One region of the Salinifilum ghardaiensis genome, then DNA from elsewhere that is predicted to be linked to it. Evidence: riboswitches for the same ligand, from Rfam matches in the RefSeq annotation. Region 1 holds a riboswitch; the other holds the start of a gene.
What was found. Region 1 has a riboswitch for cobalamin ahead of ACVGV0_RS11020 (Rossmann-like domain-containing protein). Riboswitches for the same ligand answer to the same signal wherever they lie in the genome.
Positions count from the first base shown of each region.

Region 2: linked by a shared signal. The riboswitch ahead of ACVGV0_RS17950 (magnesium chelatase subunit D family protein) and the one ahead of ACVGV0_RS11020 (Rossmann-like domain-containing protein) in region 1 are both predicted to bind cobalamin.

Region 1 covers NZ_CM137101.1:2,398,786-2,406,544, forward strand. Annotated here, with positions in the region: gene ACVGV0_RS11005 (glycine betaine ABC transporter substrate-binding protein) at 1-312, shown strand, start outside; gene ACVGV0_RS11010 (MmgE/PrpD family protein) at 309-1,637, shown strand; gene ACVGV0_RS11015 (GNAT family N-acetyltransferase) at 1,833-2,393, opposite strand; cobalamin riboswitch at 2,572-2,771, shown strand; gene ACVGV0_RS11020 (Rossmann-like domain-containing protein) at 2,937-3,800, shown strand; gene ACVGV0_RS11025 (PLP-dependent cysteine synthase family protein) at 3,797-4,921, shown strand; gene ACVGV0_RS11030 (MFS transporter) at 4,918-6,198, shown strand; gene ACVGV0_RS11035 (ABC transporter substrate-binding protein) at 6,201-7,742, shown strand; gene ACVGV0_RS11040 (ABC transporter permease) at 7,742-7,759, shown strand, end outside.
Region 2 covers NZ_CM137101.1:3,937,799-3,945,557, forward strand. Annotated here, with positions in the region: gene cobO (cob(I)yrinic acid a,c-diamide adenosyltransferase) at 1-473, opposite strand, end outside; gene ACVGV0_RS17950 (magnesium chelatase subunit D family protein) at 807-2,966, opposite strand; cobalamin riboswitch at 3,025-3,161, opposite strand; gene ACVGV0_RS17955 (GNAT family N-acetyltransferase) at 3,353-3,808, opposite strand; gene ACVGV0_RS17960 (S1 family peptidase) at 3,947-4,795, opposite strand; gene ACVGV0_RS17965 (LysE family translocator) at 5,057-5,686, shown strand; gene ACVGV0_RS17970 (S1 family peptidase) at 5,831-6,679, opposite strand; gene cobN (cobaltochelatase subunit CobN) at 7,083-7,759, opposite strand, start outside.

The sequences.
Region 1 (7,759 bases):
GCGGCCAAGGGCAGTCCGTGCAACTTCGCCGAGGTGTTCACCACCGACGCCCGGTTGAAGTCGCTGAACCTTGAGGTGCTCGAGGACCCGCGGACGCACTTCGACACGCAGCTGGCCGCGCTGACCGTCCGGGAGGAAACGGTGCGGGAGCACCCGCAGATCCGCGAGCTCGCGCGGCGCATCGGCCAGGACCTGACCATGGACACCATGATCGAGCTCAACGGGATGGTGGACATGCGGGGCGCCACTCCGGAGGAGGCCGCGCTGCACTTCCTGCGCGAGCACGGCTACATCGGCGGTGATCGGCGATGACCGGGACGAACCCGGCGGCGGCGTTCGCCTGCGAGCTGCGCTTCGCCGACCTTCCCCCCGAGGTCGTCGAACGGGCGCGGTGGTGCTTGCTCGACTTGCTCGGCGTGGCCGCGGCGGGGGCGCGCACGCCGATGGCGCGGATCGCCCTGGAACACGCCGCCGCGGAGATGCCCGCTGGTGCGAGGTGGGCCGAGCTGTGGTTCGACGGTCGGCTGTCCTCCCCGGCGGGCGCGGCGTTCGCCAACGCCGCCGTGCTGGACAGCTTCGACGGGCACGACGGGCACGCGCTGACCAAGGGCCACGCGGGTGCGGCGGTGCTGCCCGCCGTGCTCGCCAGCACCGGTGCGCGCTCCGGGCGGGAGCTGATCACGGCTCTGGTCGTGGGCTACGAGATCGCCACCCGCGCCGGGATCGCGCTGCACGCGGCCACTTCCGAGTACCACGCCTCGGGCGGCTGGAACGCCCTCGGGTGCGCGGCCGTGGCAGCGCGCTCGCTCGGGATCGGTCCGGAGGAGAGCGGGCACGCCCTCGGCATCGCCGAGTACCACGCTCCCCGCAGTCCGATGATGCGCTGCGTCGACCGCCCCGCGATGGTCAAGGACGGTTCGGCGTGGGGCGCGCACGCGGGTGTGCACGCGGCGGTTCTGGCTGCCCGGGGGTTCACGGGTGCGCCCGCGGGCCTCGTCGAGCACTCGGAGCTCTGGGGCGACCTCGGGGTGCGGTGGCGCATCCGGGAGCAGTACTTCAAACCCTACCCGGTGTGCCGGTGGGCGCATCCTGCCATCGAGGCGGTGCTCGGCCCGATGCGAGCGTCCGACGTCGGGTGCCGGGAGATCGCGCGGATCGACGTGCGCACCTTCGCGGCCGCTGCCCGGCTGGCCGCCCGGGAACCGGCGAGCACCGAGCAGGCGCAGTACAGCCTGCCGTTCGCCGTGGCCGCCGCGGCGGTGCACGGGCGGGTCGGCGCCGAACTGCTGGCGGCGCCGAGCGGGGCGGGGGCGGAGTTGCGGAGGCTGAGCCGGTCGCTGCGCGTGCAGGTCGCGCCCGAGTTCGAGCGGGTCTTCCCGGAGCAGCGCTGGGCCGAGGCGACGCTGGTGCTCCGCGACGGCCGCAGTCTCCGGTCCGGAGCGGTCTCGGCGCCGGGCGGTCCCGAATCACCGATGACGGGGCGGGAGATCACCGGCAAGTTCCGGAACCTGGCCGCACCCGTGCTGGGACGTGAGCGTGCGGAGCGGATCGCAACGCTCTCCGGCGAGATGGGCCGGCTGCCGGACGTGCCGGAGCGCTACGACGCGCTCCTCGCCGAGATCACCGGCCCGCTGTGAGGTAGTTCCCGGGGCTGCGGGCGCCCGGTGCGTGCTGCGGCTCGCGCTTCGCGAGCGCGCTCGGCCTGTCGGAGCACCGCCGACAACCCCGAGCGCGGGAACGTGCGACCGCAGTCGCGCTCACGCGTGGTGGTCGACGATGTCGTACTCCTCCCACCGCAACTCCTCCATCCACTGTGGTTCGCCGGAAGCGCTTCACACCGCGGCCGGGCGCACGGGGAGTTCGAAGTGGACGGACGGGCTGTGCCGGCCGTCCTGCCGCCCGTCGTGGATCTCCGTGGCCAGGCTGCGCCAGAACGGTTCCGCCCCGTCCACGGCCGGGTTCGTGTGCAGGTAGAGCGTGGTGTACTCGGGGGCCGCGGCGACGAATTCGCAGGCGAGGCCGACGAGCGCGCGGGCCAGGCCGTTCCTGCGGTGCTCGGGGCGGACGTAGGTGCGGAAGATCTGCGCCGTCTCCGCGGTGCCGTAGCGCTGGGCGATCCACTGTGGATGCGGTGGGCTCTTCGGCCCGTCCGAGCGCACGGATGCGGTTCCGACGACCTCGTCTTCCAGCGCGGCCACGAACAGGGCGTGGCCGGGCGTGCGGAAGTAGGTGTCCTCGAGGTGGATCACGTCGGCGTGCCAGCTGGGGACGTAACCGTGGCCGAGCACGTGGTAGAAGGTGTCGAGCATGAGCGTGCGCGCTCCCTCGACGTCGTGCAGGCGTGCGCGCCGCACGGTGTAGTCGCCGAGCGCTCGATCGCTTCCCCCGGGCATGTCCTGGCTCCTCGAACGTCCGTTCCGATCCACGTGTCCGAGACTAATGCAACACGCTTGCAACAGCAAAATCGATGCTGAAAGCGCGGGATTCCGCGGGGAACAGCTGCTCATGCCGGGTTCGGCGGTGCGCGGGCGCTCCGGTGGCACCGGCGGGGAACCGCTCGGGGCGGCTTGACATCCGGTGGGGCGGCTGCGTACTTCTGGATCACGTACTGCGACGGCGACCAGGAAGCCGGTGCGAATCCGGCACGGTCCCGCCACTGTGAGTGGGGAGCTTCCCTCCACCCGCGGCCACTGCCGGAGAGCCCGGTGGGAAGGCCGGAGGGGCGGCGAGAATCCACGAGTCAGGACACTGACGCCGTCGCGCCGACTCGAAGCGGGGTCGCGGAGCCCCGAAGGAGGTACACAGGTGCGTCACGACACGTGCACCGCACGGCCGTCCCCGAACGACCCGCGTGCGGCGGTGGACCCGCAGGGCGCGTGAAAAGCCCCGGCACCGCTGGCAACCCCTCAACTCACGTGGATCGTACGGAGACGACTGTGCTTTCGACCGCTTCGGCCCCGGCCGGACGCAACGGAACCTCGCCGGACCTGCTGGCGCAGCGCGCGCTGGGCGGGCAGTTCGCGCGGGACCGCGACGACCTCCCGCAGTCCTTCAGCGCCTCGGTCGCGTTCCTGACCGTGCAGGGCTCGCAGCACTCCGGCAGGAGGAGCAGCTACGTCAACACGGTGCTCAGCATCCGCGTGCACGATGCCGTGGGCTCGTGCGCCGTGGAACCCGGTGAGCTCGGGGAGCGGGAGGTGCAGGAGATCGTCGGCTGCCGCGTCGACGCCCTGCTGTCCCACCCCGAACCCGCCGTGCGGGTGGCCGCGCTCGACGCGTACCTCACCTGCGTGCGACCGCACATCAGCGACCCGCGGAGGAGGACGGTGCGGCTGCCCCCGGGAGGTTCGCTGGAGAAGTCCACCGCCCGGGCCCGGGCGGTCGCGGAGCTCGTGCACGTGCCCGCGGGCGGGCGCGTCGCCGTGATCGGCGTGGTCAACTCGCTGCTGTCGGCGCTGCGCGAGCGCGGTGTCGACTACGTCGCCTGCGACCTCAGGGGCGGGCGAACCGAGTGGGACGAACCGGTGCTGCAGTGCCACCGGCAGGCGATCGGCCGAGCCCGGGCGGTCCTCGCCTCCGGGATGGTGCTCGGCAACGACACCTTCAACGAGATCGCCGGGCTGTGCCGCGACCGCGGTCTCGCCCTGACGATGTTCGCGCAGACCGGCAGCGCGGTCGCGCGGGAACTGCTCGGTTCCGGCGTCGACGCCCTGTCGGCGGAGCCGTACCCCTTCTTCTGGCTCACCGGCGATGCCACCGAGATCCACCTCTACTCGGCCGCGGGCGGTGGTCGGCCGTGACGCTGACGCACGCGGGCGCGAAGACCGGCGGCGCCAAGTGCCTCTCCCTGCTGGACCTGATCGGGAACACCCCCGCGGTGCGTGTGGACACTCCGCTGCCGCGCCGGCACCCGGGGTTCTGGGCCAAGTTGGAAGGACTCGCTCCCGGGACCATGAAGGCCCGAGCGGCGTTGTCGATGCTGGACGGAGCGCGCCACCGGGGCGAGCTGCTGCCCGGAGCACCGGTCGTGGAATCCAGCAGCGGGACCCTGGCCGTGGGACTGGCCTACGTCTGCGCGGCCCTGGGGCACCCGCTGGTCATCGTCGCCGATGACGAGCTCGACGGGATGACGCGCGCGCTGCTGCGGGCGCACGGCGCGCGCGTGGAGGTCGTGCGCCAACCCCACCCGCGGGGTGGCTGGCAGCGGGCGCGGCGCGACCGGGTCCGCGAACTGGTGGACTCGCTTCCCGGCGCGTACTGGCCGGACCAGTACAACAACCCGGACAACCCCGCCGGTTACCGGGGGCTGGGACTGGAGCTCGTGGACCAGTTCGACCGGTTGGACGCCGTGGTGTGCAGCGTCGGCACCGGTGGGCACAGCGCCGGCATCGCCGCGGTGCTGCGCGAGCACCGGCCCGAGGTGCGGATCGTGGGCGTGGACGCGCCGGCCTCGACCGTGTTCGGCCATCCCGCCGGAGAGCGGCTGATGCGGGGCTTGGGCAGCAGCATCCACCCGGGCAGCGTCGACTACCGCGCCTTCGACGAGGTCCACTGGGTGGGCGCGGCGCAGGCCGTCGACACGTGCCGCAGGCTGGCCGGGCACGCCTTCGCCACGGGCGGGTGGAGCACCGGCGCCGCCGCCACGGTCGCGGCCTGGTGCGCGCAGCAGGCCGGCCTGCACGAGGTGGTCGCGGTCTTCCCCGACGGTCCCCACCGCTACTGGGACACGATCTACGACGACGATTTCCGCGAGCGCAACGGATTGGACGGGCACAGCGCCGCGGAGCCGGTCGAGGTCGACGACCCGGCCGCCGCCGCACCGCTGGGGTGGAGCAGGTGCGGCACCATCACCGACCCCTGCCCCCGGCGGAGCTCGGCGCGCGAGCGCTGCGACGTGTGCGAAGAGGACGAGAACTCGTGAGAACAAGCGGATTCCGGATGCTGTCGTGGCCGGCGAGGCTGCTGGTGATCAACCAGTTCGGGATCACCCTGGGCTTCTACATGCTGCTGCCCTTCCTCGCCTCCTACATGACCGACGACCTCGGATACGGTGCCGCGCTGGTCGGTGTGGTGCTGGGGGTGCGGAACCTGAGCCAGCAGGGCATGTTCCTGCTCGGTGGAACCGCTGCTGACCGGTTGGGCTGCCGCCCGATGATCATCGCGGGCTGTGCGCTGCGCGTGCTGTCGTTCGGGTTGTTCGGCGTGCTGACCTCCCTGCCGGGGCTGGTCCTCGCCACGGTGCTCACCGGGCTGGCCGGGGCCCTGTTCAACCCCGCCGTGCGGACCTACCTGATGCACGAGGCCGGCGATCGGCGTGCCGAGGCCTTCGCGGTGTTCAACGTCTTCGGCCACGCCGGGACGTTCGCGGGTCCCCTGCTCGGAGCCGCGCTGCTGGCGACCGATTTCCGCGCCGTCGCACTGCTGGCCTGCGCGGTGTTCGCGGTGCTGACGGTCCTGCAGTGGTTCGTCCTGCCCGCCCGGCCGATCGAAGCGCAGCGCACGAGCGTGCTCGGCAGCTGGCGCGAGGTGGTGGCCAATCGGCGCTTCGTCGCGTTCACCCTGGCGCTGTCGGCCTACTTCGGGCTGTACAACCAGCTCTACCTCGCCCTGCCGCTGGAGGCGCAGCGCGTGTCCGGGTTCGCCGGTGCGACGGCCGGCGTGTTCGCCGTGTCCACGGTGATCGGCGTGTTCGGGCAGGTGCGCATCACCGACTGGTGCCGCCGGAGGTTCAGCCCCGGCAGGTGCGTGGTGCTGGGGCTGGCCGCCATGGGCCTGTCGTTCGTGCCGCTGATGATCAGCAGCCCGCTGCTGCCGACGCAGCAGCCCACCGCACCCGGCCTCACGACGGTGGTGGCGTGCCTGCCACTGCTGCTGACCACGGTCGTGTTCACGGTGGGCATGGCCGTGACCAACCCCTTCGCGATGGAGCTGCTCCCCGTCGTGGGCAGCCAGCGCCTGGCGGGGACCTACTACGGCTTCTACTACCTCGTCTCCAGCCTGATCGCCGCCGGGGTGAGCTGGGTGAGCGGCACGCTGCTGGACGGCGCCCGGGGAACGCACCTCGGATGGGGTCCCTGGGCAGCGCTGCTGCTGGTCGGTCTGGCCGGTTCGGCCGGGGCAGCGCGCATGCACCGCCGGGGACTGCTCACCGCGGACGAGCCCGAGCAGTCCGCCGCACCGACCGGAAGGAGCACGTGATCATGGCCGCGCACGGCAACGGCGGGCCGTGGAACCGACGGCGCCTGCTGACCACGGCGTTGGGGGCCGCCGCGGCAGCCCCGCTCGCCGGCTGCGGCCCCGGCGGTCCGGGCGGGGCGGGGGAGCGCATCCGCGTCGGATTCCCCACGGCCGGGGCGACCGAGTCCCTCGACCCCCACACCAGCTCGATGTTCGTCGACCAGGCCCGCGCGAAGGCCCTGTTCGATCGGCTCGTCGGCTACGACGACGACATGCGCCTCGTGCCGCGGCTCGCCGAGTCGTGGGAGCCGGACGCCACCGGCCGCCGGTGGCGGGTCCGGCTGCGCCGCGCCCGCTTCCACGACGGCCGGCCGGTCACCGCCGCCGATGTGCTCTACAGCTACCGCCGCATCGCCGATCCCGCCACCGCATCACCGGCCCGTTCGGGATTCCGCGGCGTGGATTTCACCGCGAGCCGGGCTTCCTCGCAGCGCGAGCTCGAACTGGTGCTGCACGAACCGAACTTCGAGTTCCCCGTCGCCTGGGGCGGGCCGGCGGCCGAGATCGTGCCGGAGGGGAGCACCGACTTCTCCGCACCGATCGGCTCCGGACCGTTCCGCCTGCGCTCCTTCGAGCCGAACTCCTCGGCGGTGCTCACCGCCTTCAGCGGGCACTGGACGGGCGAACCCGCACCGGCCGAGCTGGAGTTCGTCTCCCTCGACGAGGAGAGCGCCCGCGTCAACGCCCTGCTGTCCGGCCAGATCCACTACGCCCCCGACGTCACCGCGAACTCGGCGACCCTGCTGGAACGGGACCGGCGCACCGGTGTCCTCGCCGCACCCGGTGCCACGATGCAGGCCGTGTCCCTCAAGGTCGACCGACCCCCGTTCTCCGACCGCCGCCTCGTGCGGGCGATCCAGCTGGGCGTGGACCGGCGGCAGCTGGTCGAGACCGTCCTGAGCGGACGGGGCGAGCTGGGCGACGACCTCTTCGGCAGAGGACTGCAGTACTACCCGCAGGGCCTCCGGCAGCGCCACCACGACCCGCAGCGCGCCCGCGCGCTGCTGCGCGCGGCCGGGATGCGGAATCCGGCGTTCCCGCTCGACACGAGCACGGCCGACCCGTACTTCCAGCGCGCGGCGACGCTGATCTCCGAGCAGCTCGGAGGGATCGGCGTCGAGGCCGCGCCCCGGCAGCGGTCCGCGGAGGCGTACTACTCCGAGATCACCGAGCACGGCGTGGCGGCCCACGTCCGCACCGCCGCGCTGCCGATCGTGACCTACCTGGCGGAGCGCGTGCTCAGCGGCGGCACGGAGAGCAGCTACACCGGCTACGCCTCCCCGGAGTTCGACGCGGTGTTCCGGCGCGCGCTGCGCACGGCCGACGAGGCCGAGCGCGCCCGCCTGCTCGACGAAGCGCAGCGGCGGGCCCGCGACGACAGCGGAATGCTGGTCTGGGGGTTCAGCGACTACAACGTCGGCGTCTCCAGCGCGCTGCGCGGGATGCGCGCCGCTCCGCCGAACTCCCTGGACTGGGCGCGCTTCGACCGGGCGCACCTGAGCTGATGCCCGGGTACGTGACC
Region 2 (7,759 bases), 1.5 Mb from region 1:
CGCGTGCGCAGCGCCTCGACGACGCGCTGCACGTCCACCCAGCCCCAGTGCAGCGGGTAGGTGAACTCGTCGAGGACGTAGACGGTGTGCTGCTGCGCCTGCAGGCGCCGCTCGATCTCCTCCCAGCCCTCGAGCGCGGCGGCGGCGTGGTCCTCGGTCGTGGACTTCTTGCGCGTCCACGACCAGCCTTCGCCCATCTTGTTCCACTCGACGGGACCGCCCTCACCGGTCTCCTCGTGCGCGCGCCCGAGGGCGCGGAAGGCGCTCTCCTCGCCGACGCGCCACTTCGCGGACTTCACGAACTGGAACACGCCGATCGACCAGCCCTGGTTCCAGCCGCGCAGCGCGAGACCGAAGGCGGCCGTGGACTTCCCCTTCATCTCCCCCGTGTGCACCACGACCAGCGGGCGGTTGCGCCGTTGGCGCGTGGTGAGCCCGTCGTCGGGCACTGTCGTTGGCTGTCCCTGTGGCATAGTCCGACCCTAACCAACCTCCCCCTGCGCGCCGATGCGCGCAGGAGAAGGCTCACTTTCTCCGACGAACCGGGCGGTTGGCGGCACCGGTCCGCGCGCCGCCTCCTACCGGGAGCACCGCGGGAGCGGTTGCCGCTCACGCACTTCCGGACTGCATCGGATGCGGAGCGATCGGTTCCGCGTGAAGAAGGCCCCCACGCTCAACCGGCCTGGGGGTCACCGGGAGCGCAGGGGCACTTCGCGGGTCCACCCCTGGGGGTCAGGTGGACGGTGATCACCGTAGCAACCATGCGGCGTTTCCCAAAACACGATAAAAATTCGTGTACGGCGCGCTCATGCGGCGCGCCGAACCGCCCCCGCCGGCTGCTGCGCCGCGCGCACCACGCCGGCCACCGCATCGGCCGAGAGCTCCTCCAGCCGCAGCGCGGAAGCACCGAGCGCAGCGGCCACCTGACCGGCCAGTCCGAGCCGCACCGGCCCCTGCTCGCAGTCCACGACCACACCGGCGACCTCCCGCTCGGCGAGCACGCCGGCCGCGCGCACCGCATCGGCGCTCGCCTGCCGCGCCCGCTGCCGGGATCCGCTCGGGGCGGTCGCCGCGTTCGCCGGGACCGTCGCCTTGCCGTCGGTGAGCAGCACCAGCAACGGGCGGCGCTGCGGATCGCGCACCCGCTCGCTGTCCACCACCCGCTGCGCGCGCAGCAGTCCGTCGGCCAGCGGCGTGCGGCCACCGGTGCGCAGCTGGCGCATCCGCGCCGCAGCAACGTCCACAGAGGACGTCGGTGGCAGCACCACCTCGGCGGACTCCCCGCGGAAGGAGATCACGCCGACCTTGTCCCGGCGCTGGTAGGCGTCCCGCAGCAGTGACAGCACCGCGCCGCTGACCGCGGACATCCGCTCCCGCGCGGCCATCGAGCCGGACGCGTCCACGGCGAACAGCACGAGGTTCCCCTCGCGCCCCTCGCGCACCGTGCGGCGCACGTCCTCGTTGCGCACCACCAGACCGGGGCCGCTGCGCCCCCGCGCGTGCTGGTGCGGAGCAGCAGCGACCACAGTGGACGGAAGGTGGACCCCGTACCCCTCGTGGGACGAGGCGCGCACCCCGCGTCCCGTGCGCGAGCGGGCGCGGCTGCGGCGGCCGGGAGCTCCCTCCCCCGTGCCGGGAACTTCCAGCAGGCGCGCGCGGAACTCGGACCCGGGCGCCGGCGCGCGGCGCTCCTGCGGCGCCGGCGAGGAACCGTCCGAGTCCTCGGACTCCTGCCCCTGCGACTGCGAGGAGGGCGCCGAGGCCTGCTGCTCCTCCGGTTCGGGCGCGCCGCCGCCGGGGCCGTCGTCATCGGGACCACCGTCGTCCGGCCCTTCGTCGTCCGGCCCTCCGTCGCCGTCCGTTCCGCCCGAGTCGTCCCCGTCGCCGTCCGAACCGCCGCCCTGGTCGTCACCGGGCTCGTCCGCGTGCTGCGCGGCGTCGTCGAGCGCCTGCTGCAGCTGGTCGTCGTCCACACCCGGTTCGTCGAACGGATCGCGGCGCCGCCGGTGCGGCAGCACGAGCTTCGCCGCCGTCTCCACGTCGGTGGCGGCCACGGCGTCCGCACCGCGCCAGGCCGCGTGCGCCACCGCGGTGCGCGCCAGCACGAGGTCCGCGCGCATCCCGTCCACCTCGAACGACGCGCACAGCGCAGCGATGCGGCGCAGTTCCGCGTCGGGCAGGACGACCTTGCCCACCTGGTCGCGCGCCCGCGCGATCCGCTCGGCCAGCTCGGCCTCCTCGGCGGCCCACCGCGCGGCGAACCCCTCGGGGTCGTCCTCGAAGGCCAGGCGGCGGCGCATCACCTCGGACCGGGTCCCGACCTCGCGGTCGGCACCGACCTCCACCGCCAGCCCGAACCGGTCGAGCAGCTGCGGCCGGAGCTCGCCCTCCTCCGGGTTCATCGTCCCGACCAGGACGAACGACGCCGCGTGCGAGACGGACACGCCCTCCCGCTCGACGTGCGCGCGCCCCATCCCCGCCGCGTCCAGCAGGACGTCCACGAGGTGGTCGTGCAGCAGGTTGACCTCGTCGACGTAGAGCACGCCCCGGTGCGCCGCGGCCAGCAGGCCGGGCTGGTAGGCGCGGACGCCCTCGGACAGCGCCCGCTCCACGTCCAGCGATCCGAGCAGCCGGTCCTCGGTGGCGCCGACGGGCAGCTCCACCAGGCGCGCCGCGCGGTGCTGCGCCTCCGCGGAGGCGTGCGGACCGTCCGGGCACTGCGCGTCGGGCTGCGCGGGGGAGCAGGCGAACCGGCATTCCGGCACCACGTCCAGCACCGGCAGCAGCGAGGCCAGCGCTCGCACCACCGTCGACTTCGCCGTGCCCTTCTCACCGCGCACCAGCACACCGCCGATGCGGGGGTGCACCGCGTTCAGCAGCAACGCCAACCGCAGGTCGTCGTGCCCGACGACGGCGGAAAACGGGAAGCGCGGACTCACGCGGGAGGCCTGCGGCGAGGCAGTCATACCAAGGTCTTCCTTCCTCCGGTCTCGGACGCCCGGGGTGTCGGGGCGAGGGGCGGCAGTGTCCTGACTCCCGGATCCTCGCGTCCCTCCGGCCTTCCCGGGGCGGCGTCCGTGCGCCGCGGTCCGGTGGCCCGCGCGGGAGGTCCGCTCCCCGGTCACAGTGGCGCCGGCCGTGCCGGATTCGCACCGGCTTCCCTGGCGCCCCCTCGTGGAACCGTTTCCTGCAGGTCCACCAGCATCCTGGCAGAGCGCGATCACGGATCCAACACAGCGGGCCCGATCGGAGAGAAGTCCCACGGAGCCCGCGGGAGCTCACCGGGCCGTTCCGCGCTGCGGCGCTCCACCCGAGCTGCGCAGGAGGTCCGCGACCCGGCCGGGGCCTGGCCTCACTCGGCCAGCCGCATGTCGACGTGCGGGATGCCGTCCTCGTCGTGGACCGGACCGCTCTCGACGAAGCCGAAGGAGCGGTAGAAGCCGGCCTTGTCCACCTGCGCGGACAGCACGGCCGGACTGCGCCTGATCTCGGCGAGCGCGGCGCGCATCAGCTTGCGCGCCAGCCCCATGCCGCGGGCGCCCGCCTCGGTGCACACCCGGCCGATGCGGTACGTGCCGTCGGGCTCCTCCAGCAGCCGGAGGTAGCCGAGGACGACTCCGTCGGCGGAGTCGATCCAGAAGTGCCGGGTGGTCTCCTCGAGATCGCGGTCGTCCAGCTCGCGGTACGGGCAGTTCTGCTCCACGACGAACACGTCGACCCGCAGGCGCAGCATGCGGTAGAAATCGGTCGCGTCCAGATCGGCGGTGTACGCCCGGTGGACAGCAGTCGCGAGCGGCTGAAGTATCACCTGTTCGTGGATACCACAGCAGCGCCCGCCCGGTTCGCCCGACCCCGCCGCACCGTTAGGCACGCCACCCCGCCGGGGGCGCGCCGCTGGGCGCCCCGGCCTGCGCCGGAGCACCGCGCAGGCGGCTCGCAGGCGGGCTCACAGCTGCCCCTCGAGCAGCGGGACGTAGCCCGAGGTGCGGGTGTACACCCCCGGGGTGTCCGGGCGGCCGCACCCGTCGCCGTAGGAGACGACGCCGGCCAGCCGCCCGTTGACCACGTAGGGGCCACCGGAGTCCCCGGCGCAGGAGTCCACGCCGCCCCGGGGAACTCCGGCGCAGAACATCGCGGACCGGTCGTACTCGGAGTAGGTCTCCGCGCACTCCGCGTTCGCCGCCACGGGCACCTCGGCGGAGCGCAGCACGGGTGAGGACGGACCGGACTCGGCGGTGCGGCCCCAGCCGTACACGGTGCCGCGCGTGCCGGGGCGGTACGACTCCGCATCACCCGGCTCGACGAGGTCGATCGTCGGCTGCGGCAGCGGGTCGCGCAGCGTGAGCACCGCGATGTCGTCGCCGTGCTGCACGTCGCGGTAGTCGGGGTGGCGCCACACGTCGGCGACGGTGGCCTCGCTCCCGGCGTCGGTGCGCAGGTCGCTGCGCCCGGCCACCACGTGCAGGTCCTCCGACGGGCGCTCGACGCCGGTGAGCTGGTCGACGGTGCAGTGGGCCGCGGTGACGACCTTGCCGGGGCGCACGAGCGTGCCGCCGCAGAACTGCCGCCCCTCGGCGTCGGTGAGCGCCACCACCCACGGAGCCCGGCTCGTGTCGCTCCGCTCCCCGCCGAGCACCTTCGGCTCGGCGGTGACGGCCTGCGCGGCCGGGGACATCCCGGCCAGAACGGTGACCACACCGCCGAGCACGCCCGCACCGCGCACGAGCCGGCCGCGCCCACCCGCCTCCGCACCGGGGGCGCCGGCGGCGTCTCCGTTCCCGTCGCACCTCGCCACGGGGTGCCTCCTCTCACCGGGTTGCGCCAGCCGATCACCGTAGTGCCCCCGCGCGCTCGCCGGGCGGAGGCACAACTCACATGGTTCCCGGAAAAAATCCCGTTACCATGGATAAAGCGCGGAAATTTTCCTCTCCATGGGCATGTTGAGCACATGGATGTGCGCACTGGGGGCTTTGCATCGAACGGGGCGCACCCGACGCGTCCCGACCCGTGCCGGTAGCCACCGGCAGATCGAACCTGATCGTGTGAGGAGGAGGACGTGTTCGTGGATCTCAGCACGGTGCCCGCGTTCCTGATCGCCAGCCTCGTCGTGATCCTCACCCCGGGCGTGGACACGTTCCTCCTGCTGCGCACCTCGCTGCACCAGGGACGGGGCGCCGGCCTGCGCGCCCTGCTCGGCATCCACAGCGCCAGCGCGGTGCAGATGACCGTGGTGATCTCCGGGCTCGGCGCGCTCATCACGCAGCAGCCGGCGGTGCTGTCCACGTTGAAGTGGATCGGCGCGGCCTACCTGCTCTACCTGGCCGGGAGCATCCTGCGCGGGCTCTGGTTGGCGCGACGGGAGGCCCGCAGCGGGCTGCCCGCGCGGCACGCCGAGACGGCGAAACCGTTCACCCGCGGCTTCCTCAGCAACATCACCAACCCGAAGATGCTGCTGTTCAGCCTGGCCTTCCTGCCGCAGTTCGTCGGCTCCGCCGCCTACCCCGCCGCGCAGCTCGTCGTGCTCGGCGTGCTGTTCCTCGCCCTCGCCGCCGTCTGGGAGCTCGCGATCGTCCTGGGGGCGGGGCACATCGCCGACCGGCTGCGCAACCCCCGGGTCGGTCGAACCCTCGACCTCGTCAGCGCCACCGCTTTCGTCACGATCTCGATCGGCCTGGTGGCGGGCTGAGCACCTGCCGCCAGCGGGGAGGTGCGGCGGCGCGAGGCGGTTCCCGCACCGCCGCGTCCACCCTCCGCCGCGGGTCGGCGGGCCGCGCCGCGCACCCGTCTCCGCGCCCTCCGCGCTGCCGCGCCGCCGGCGAGCGGGTGCGGTTCACGCGTTCAGCTGGGCGACCACGTCCTGCTGGTAGGCGGCCGTGCGGGTGTAGACCCCCGGCGATCCCGGCCGGGCGCACCCGTTGCCCCAGGAGACGATCCCGACCAGCCGGTCACCGGCGACCAGGGGACCTCCGGAGTCGCCCTGGCAGCTGTCCACACCGCCTTCGGGCAGGCCCGCGCACACCATCGCGCTGGCGTCGAAGTCGCCGCCGTAGGCCGCGCCGCACTTCTCGTCGCCGACCAGCGGCACTTCGGCGCTGCGCAGCACGTCGGAGGACTGCCCGCCCTCGCTCGTCGTCCCCCAGCCGTACACCGTGGCGGGCGTGCCGGGCGCGTAGAGCTGCTCGTCCTGCGGTGCGGCGAGGTCCAGCGTCGGCTGCCGCAGCTCACCTGCGAGCGTGAGCACGGCGATGTCGGCCCCCGCCTGCGGGTTCCGATAGGACGGATGTGTCCACACTGATGTGACCTCGGACACTGTTCCCGCGTCCGTGTTCTTGTCCGCACGTCCGGAGACGACCTCGACCGAACCCGCGGACTCCCCCTCCACGCAGTGCGCCGCGGTCACCACCTTGTTCGAGCGCACGAGCGTTCCCCCGCAGAACTGGTTGCCCTGGCCATCACTCAGGTACACCACCCACGGGCTCGCTGCGATCGGGGCGGGTTCGCCGCCCACGATCGGCGGTGCCTGCGCCGCGGCCGAGGAGGCCGCGGCGGCGGGCTGCTCAGGAGCGGCGTGCGCCGTGCCCGCGATCCCGGCCGCAGCGATCGACCCCGACACCACCGCGGCCGCGGACAGCACGGCCGTGACGTGCCTGCTCCTCCGCGGAGTACTGCCTCGCGCCATGACTCCCTCTCCTCCCTGGTGTTACCGCTCCCGGAGCGGACCGTTCGCATCCGCACCGGAGTGTCCCCACTCAGCAGGGTCACAGTGCGAGAGGTTTTCGGCACCCCCGTCCCCCACCACTCGATCCGGTGAAGTTGGCCGGCGGAGAACACTGCGCGTCAGGACACAGTGGACATCCAGATCCACTGGCACACGGCAGAAAACGATCGAACACGGCACGCGCATGCCGTACGTCGCAGAACTCGGACCGGCCTGCTGCCCGACACGTCCCGGCATGTCGGGCAGCAGGCCGTGCTCGAGGACCCGCGTGCTCGAGGACCCGCGTGCTCGAGGGCCCGCGTGCTCGAGAACCCCCGTGCTCGAGGACCCGCGTCCCGGGAAGCGCCGTCTCCCGCCGGATCGGCTACTCCTCGAGCTCGCCTTCGAGCTCGAGGTAGATCGACCGCAGCTCCTCCAGCTTCTCCTGGTCGGGCTCCTCCCAGAGACCGCGGTCGGCGGCCTCCAGCAGCCGCTCGGTCATGCCGCGCAGCGCCCACGGGTTGGCGTCGTTGAGGAACTGCCGGACCTCGTCGTCGAACACGTAGGTCTCGGCGAGCTTGGAGTACATCCAGTCGTCGACCACTTCGGCCGTGGCGTCGAAGCCGAAAAGGTAGTCCACGGTGGCCGCCATCTCGAACGCGCCCTTGTACCCGTGCCGGCGCATGGCGTTGATCCACTTCGGATTGACCACGCGCGCCCGGAAGACGCGCTTGGTCTCCTCGCCGAGGGTGCGGGTCTTCACCGCGTGCGGCACGGCCGAGTCCCCGACGTAGGCCTCGGGGTTCTGCCCGGACAGCGAGCGGACCATGGCGACCATGCCGCCGTGGTACTGGAAGTAGTCGTCGGAGTCGGCGATGTCGTGCTCGCGGGTGTCGACGTTCTTCGCGGCGACCTGGATGCGCTTGAACGCCGTCTCCATCTCGGCGCGGGCCTCCCGCCCGTCGAGGCCCCGCCCGTAGGCGTAGCCGCCCCAGGTGGCGTACACCTCGGCGAGGTCCTCGTCGCTGCGCCAGTTCCGCGCATCGATGAGCGGCAGCAGGC